2 regions of the Psychromonas sp. KJ10-5 genome follow, and region 1 is predicted to be linked to the other one. Evidence: predicted binding sites of a transcription regulator. Region 1 holds the regulator's gene; the other holds the start of a gene.
The links. Region 1 encodes ArgR, which controls arginine synthesis, uptake and breakdown. Its sites were predicted from a motif close to ANTGAATANNTATTCANT; they were not measured.
Positions count from the first base shown of each region.

Region 1 (3,216 bases):
TTACCATGAACTTAATGTACCAGCAAAACGACAATGGCAGCGATTACTGAGTAACCAGAGTAAAACAAAACAACAGCAGTTGGGGTTATATGCTTACAATAAAAATTGGCCATATTTATCTGTACTCGCCAGCATTAATTCAAAAAGTTGGAATGCATTAAACATACGTTTTCCTAATGCTAAATCTGAGTTGTTTGTTGAAGCGGCTAAACAATATGATGTTGAGCCAACCTATATTTATGCAATTACTCGTCGTGAAAGTAGTTTTGATCAACATGCAAAATCTCCTGTAGGTGCAAGTGGTTATATGCAATTAATGCCTAAGACAGCAGAGGAAACGGCGAAAAAAATTGGTTTAACGGAATATTCTAACGTAGAGCAATTAAATGAAGGTGAATTAAATGTTCAGTTAGGTACCGCTTATTTTAATGGCTTATTAACACGTTATGACGGTAACCGAGTTTTAGCCACTGCAGCTTACAATGCGGGGCCTCACCGTGTTGAAAGATGGACTAGTGAAGAGAAGAAAAAAGGCAATAAAGGCATTGATATCGATAGCTGGGTAGATACTATCCCATTTTATGAGACTCGCGCTTACGTACAAAATGTACTCGCTTATAATGTGATTTATCAACATGTTTTCGGTAAGCCATTGAAGTTCTTAAAAAGTGAAGAGCTATCAAGCGGGTATTAACCCGTAACAACTTTACTCATTACAATATTAAGTTGTGGCTGTTGCACTAAACACCGCTTTGGGGTAATTAATTTTACCAGCAAGCGGTGTTTTCTTTTTCCCCATCGCTTGTTTTTACATTGCTTTGATTAATATACAGGGTTTGGCAAATCAGCTGGTCATTCGCTTGTGTACTACCATCTTTTATTTGCGCCTTTAAAAGGTATGTGTGGGCTGATGCTGAAACAATACTAAAAGTATAAAAGTCATGTGTCGTTGGTAAGCCTATCTGATTGTTGTCCGTGCTGTAATTTGGTTCAGTGATGCGGTAACTACTCTGTTCTACTTGCGCTTTAATGAGCTCTGTTTGAGCTTCTACTCGTCGAGTTTTTAGCAGAAAATTTTGATATGAAGGATAAGCAATACTGACAATGATGCCAAGAATAACTATCGCAATGAGTAATTCAATTAAGGTAAAACCACGATCCCATTTCATTTCCCTCTCCTTTTGTACTGATTACTGCATTGCCGTAAGCGGTATGAACCTATTTGAGTATAGAAAAATTTTTAAAATTAGCTTGCAGCGGAGTTTAGCTAAGTATTCTATGATGAATGGTTAGTCATATTGCGGGGGAGTAAGTGAAAATGGCACATGTATTGGGCACTATTTAAGTTAATACTCACTGAAGCATTAACTTATTCGTTGGGTTACGTTATTAGTTAATCAAATAATTTATGTACAACCACTAGCGTTTCTTCAATTTTCGCTGTGTTGCTAGGGGCAATATAAATGGTATCGTCTCCGGCGATAGTGCCTAAAATCCCTTCTGCTTTACCCATTGAATCAAGTAAGCGAGCAATTAATTGAGCAGCACCAGGACTGGTTCTAATGACGATTAAGCTATCATTATGGTCGATATCTACAACTAAGTTTTTTAGCGGGCTGGTCGTCGTTGGAATGCCAAGCTCAACAGGTAAACAATACACCATGTCACCGGTTGCATTACGCGTTCGTACAGCGCCGGTTTTACTCAGCATTCGAGATACTTTGGATTGATTAATGTGGGTGAAACCAGCTTCGATTAAAGCGTCCACAATCTCACTTTGTGAGCTTAAATGCTCTTTTTTAAGCAAACATTTAAAAAAGTCCATCAATTCAGAAGCTTTGCGCATTGCTGTTCCCATCTATTTATAATAAAGGGTTTATTTTAATCTAAATTAGTACCTAGTTAATAGATTAAATATCACTTTTTTTGCATATTTATTCGTTTTTTATAAAATAAATGCATTTATTGCAGGATAGCTACTTTCTTAACTGGAGTTCTGCTAACATTTGCTTCAATTAAATCTTATCAGGACGATATATTATGACTTTTTTAACGCGTAAATTTGTGTTTATTAGTATCTTATTGTCAACCTCTCTTTGTGCCCAAGCGTTAGAAAAAATACAAGTTAGATTTGCTACAGATGCCAACTACTACCCCTTTGAATTTTTAACTCCAGATAAAAAAATAGCCGGTTTTGATATCGATATTGCCTATGCTATTTGTGCTGAAATGAATATGAGTTGTAGTTTTGAACATCACCGTTTTGATGGCTTATTGTTAACCCTTCCCTTTGGGCGATATGATGCGGTGATTGCTGCATTAGATATTACTAGTGAGCGATTGGATAAAGTCGATTTCAGTGACAGTTATTATAAAGTACCGCCGGTTTTTGTTAGTAAAGAGCAATTACAAACTGCTTTTTCTCTGAGTGGTAAATTGATTGGCGTGCAAGCAAACACCTCGAACCAAAATTATCTGATTAAGTTCGCCCCCGAAAATAGTTACATTGTCCCTTATTTCTCATCTAAAGCGGCTTTGCAGGATTTACAGCGTCACAAAATCGATGTTGTCTTTGCAGATTTTGAAGTTGTGAATGACTTCTTGAGTAAACAAGTTGAGCAAGAGCAACCTTTGGTGATCAGTAGAACAGAATCTGTGTTTGTTGAGCAGTTTTCGAAAGGTTATGGCATTGCAGTAAAAAAAGGCAATGATGATTTACGTTTACGTTTAAATGAAGGTTTGAAGTTAATTGTTGAAAATGGTACTTATAAACAAATTTATGATCAATATTTTCCTCAAAACTAGTGTTGAACAAAGGAATTTAGTAGTACCCATTCATTTACAAATAAGCTAATCTTTAACATTAGTCACAATTATTTAACATATTTCACACATGCGTATTTATTCACTTTAGAATAGATATGATTACTCTTAAATACTTAAACATTTTTATTTCATTGGAGAAAAATATGAAAGTTGCTGTTCTTGGTGCTGCAGGTGGTATCGGTCAAGCCCTCGCTTTATTACTTAAATTAGATTTACCAGCAGGCTCTACGTTATCACTATACGACGTTGCTCCAGTTACTCCGGGTGTTGCAAAAGATTTAAGTCACATCCCTTCAAGCGTTACTGTTGACGGTGTTGGTGGCGATGATCCAACGGCTGTTTTAGAAGGTGCTGACGTAGTGTTAATTTCTGCGGGTGTTGCACGTAAGC
Region 1 covers NZ_CM147864.1:3,681,303-3,684,518, forward strand. Annotated here, with positions in the region: gene AC0L3W_RS16175 (transglycosylase SLT domain-containing protein) at 1-694, shown strand, start outside; gene AC0L3W_RS16180 (type IV pilin protein) at 768-1,169, opposite strand; gene argR (transcriptional regulator ArgR) at 1,394-1,858, opposite strand; gene AC0L3W_RS16190 (transporter substrate-binding domain-containing protein) at 2,041-2,805, shown strand; gene mdh (malate dehydrogenase) at 2,970-3,216, shown strand, end outside.

Region 2 (3,216 bases), 1.3 Mb from region 1:
GTAGCGTTCACCCATTAATACGTTAATGACTGACTGCGTACCTACAATTTGCGAAGTAGGTGTTACTAATGGAATAAAACCAAGATCTTCACGAACACGTGGAATCTCTTTTAATACTTCATCCATTTTATCACCAGCACCTTGCTGTTTAAGCTGGCTTTCCATGTTGGTTAACATGCCACCCGGTACTTGCGCCAATAAAATACGAGGATCAACCCCTTTTAATTCACCTTCAAATTTAACGTATTTTTTACGTACTTCACGGAAGTAAGATGAGATATCTTCTAATTGATGCAGATCTAAGCCTGTATCACGTGCAGTTCCTTCCACAATTGAAACTAATGTTTCTGTTGGTGAATGGCCGTAAGTCATACTCATTGATGAGATAGCCGTATCGATAATATCAACACCAGAATCGATCGCTTTTTGTTGTGTTGCAACACTTAGACCAGTGGTTGCGTGACAATGTAATGCTAATGGAATGTCAGTACAGGCTTTAATTTTTGTTACTAGCTCTTCTGCAACATAAGGCTTTAATAAACCAGCCATATCTTTAATACAGATAGAGTGGGAGCCCATATCCTCAAGGCGTTTTGCCATGTCCACCCAACCATCGATAGTATGCACAGGGCTAGTAGTATATGACAGAGTACCTTGTGCATGTGCACCAACTTCAATTGCAGATTTAATCGCAGTATCAAAGTTACGAAGATCGTTCATCGCATCAAAAATACGGAAAACATCTACACCATTAGTATGTGCGCGCTCAACAAATTTTTGCACAACATCGTCAGCATAGTGACGGTAACCTAATAAGTTTTGTGCTCTTAATAACATTTGTTGTGGTGTATTAGGCATCGCAGCTTTGAGTGCGCGAATACGATCCCAAGGATCTTCACCTAAATAACGAATACATGAATCAAAAGTAGCGCCACCCCACGTCTCTAAAGACCAGTAACCTACTTTATCTAGTTTCTCTGCAATGGGTAGCATATCGTCAATGCGCATGCGTGTTGCAAATAATGATTGGTGTGCATCACGTAACACAACTTCTGTGATTGCTAGAGGCTTAGACATATTCACTTGCTCCTTTATTAATTTCTTGTCCATTATGCTGATTGTGCTTTACGGTATTGTTGCACTGCTGAAGTAATAGCAGCAATGACTTGTGGGTTAACCTGAGTGTCACTCGCTGTAGGAACAGCTGGTGCTTTTCTTTGCGGAGTTGCAACAGGTTTATCTGCAGGGATGTATTTCGCCATTAACGTAATACAAATAAATAATAACCCTAAAAACAAATAAACAAATGCCATACCAAGACCCAGTAACATTAAAGCAGTAACTAAAGAGCCTGAAATATCCATAGACGTATCCTTATCCTTTTATAAATATCCAACTTAACTGCTAACAACTACAAAAGTGAATATTTATTCAATAAATGTATTTTTCATGTTGCAATAAAGTGGACTTTGAATACCTGCCAGAAAGTGTTCCGATTTAATAATAATGAATCAACAATAAGTTATTTAATTGAATTAACTTATTAATATATATCACTATTAATAAAATATTATCTGGCAGCAGTTTATTGTACTGGTTTGACCTATAAAATGAAAGTGAGCGAAGTTGACCAACTAGGCAGAGTTGAGATTTAAAACCCACTATTTAATGTTATTTCCATCCATTTTGTGCTTTCAATTTCCTATACAAAACATGACTTAATTTGCAATTAAACTAAATAAACATGCAGCATCACTAAATAAAAAATAGACAGAAAAATAAACGGCATAAAAGAACTTAAATAATTTATTAAAAACATCAAAAAGTATAAATAATATAAATAAAGACAGGCAGTTTAATCATAAAGAACAAATGAATTATAATTCAAGGTTATTGAATAAATATAATGAGGGGTATTAGGGATAACAACATAATCAAAGAAATGGTGCGGGTGAAGGGATTCGAACCCCTGACCGCCTGGTTCGTAGCCAGGTACTCTATCCAGCTGAGCTACACCCGCATTGGTGTTTAATATTATTGGGAATAATATTAATAAAGCTCTAAAAACAAAAAAACTTACCTAAGGTAAGCCTTTAAAGAATGGTGCGGGTGAAGGGATTCGAACCCCTGACCGCCTGGTTCGTAGCCAGGTACTCTATCCAGCTGAGCTACACCCGCCGCGATATTCTTTTGTTTTTATTCAATTCTTAAGCTCACCGTATTTTCGTGCAAATAGAAATATGGTGCGGGTGAAGGGATTCGAACCCCTGACCGCCTGGTTCGTAGCCAGGTACTCTATCCAGCTGAGCTACACCCGCTTTAAGAATCTACAAGAATGGCGGTGGAGGAGGGATTCGAACCCTCGAACAGGCTATAAACCCGTTACTCCCTTAGCAGGGGAGCGCCTTCGGCCACTCGGCCACCCCACCGTCGTCTTGTTGGCGCACATATTACTGTCTTATGAAAACAAGTCAAACTTTTTTTAAAGAAAAAGTTTTGCTTGCTTGCTAATTAAACAAACTGCTTGTTTTTTACGTTAAATGAGGGATTTTCAAGCTATCTAAAAGTAAGTTTTATATTTATTTCATAGCAAGCCAATTGATACTGCTCGCAAAAGATTACATCAAAAGGTAATTAACGGATAAAAAGGGAGTAACTATTAAGGAAATGCCAAAAGAGATCATAGAGCGCTCACATTTATGATTTTAGACTTCTGCTTAATAACCCCTGTGCGGCAAAATAAAAAGCTAAAACAAGCAGTCGTAGCTATCAAACAAAGTTTCATATTAAGGCCGTATGCTTACCCTGCAGCTTTTGCATTAAATATACCTAATAGCAGCAGCCATTAGGCTAAGTCTAATGTCAGGGCGCTGACTTAAGTCTGCCAGTAGGCAAATCATCGCATACAGCTATTTAACTGCATCGGACTAAATGAACCAACAAATATTCACAACATCACAATACTTAAAAAACACAAAAACCAAAATACTGCAGGCTAAAGCCAGCGCCCCTTAAAAGATGTGTCGTAATTTTCATAAATATCGATAAAACACAAAAAACAAAATACTGTAGGCAAAAGCCAATGTGCGCGTCATCGCATGCGGATATTAATGGCTTTAAAGTTAACGAAGCGACAAGTATTTACAGAATCAAAATACTAAAAAACACACAAAAGCAAATACTGCAGGCTAAAGCCTGCGCCCCTTAAAAGATGTG
Region 2 covers NZ_CM147864.1:2,369,977-2,373,192, forward strand. Annotated here, with positions in the region: gene oadA (sodium-extruding oxaloacetate decarboxylase subunit alpha) at 1-1,077, opposite strand, end outside; gene AC0L3W_RS10465 (OadG family transporter subunit) at 1,110-1,364, opposite strand; tRNA gene AC0L3W_RS10470 (tRNA-Arg) at 1,944-2,020, opposite strand; tRNA gene AC0L3W_RS10475 (tRNA-Arg) at 2,102-2,178, opposite strand; tRNA gene AC0L3W_RS10480 (tRNA-Arg) at 2,242-2,318, opposite strand; tRNA gene AC0L3W_RS10485 (tRNA-Ser) at 2,337-2,429, opposite strand.
Region 2: AC0L3W_RS10465 (OadG family transporter subunit) is a predicted target of ArgR. The motif match lies at 1,419-1,436, and genes of this name have one in related genera.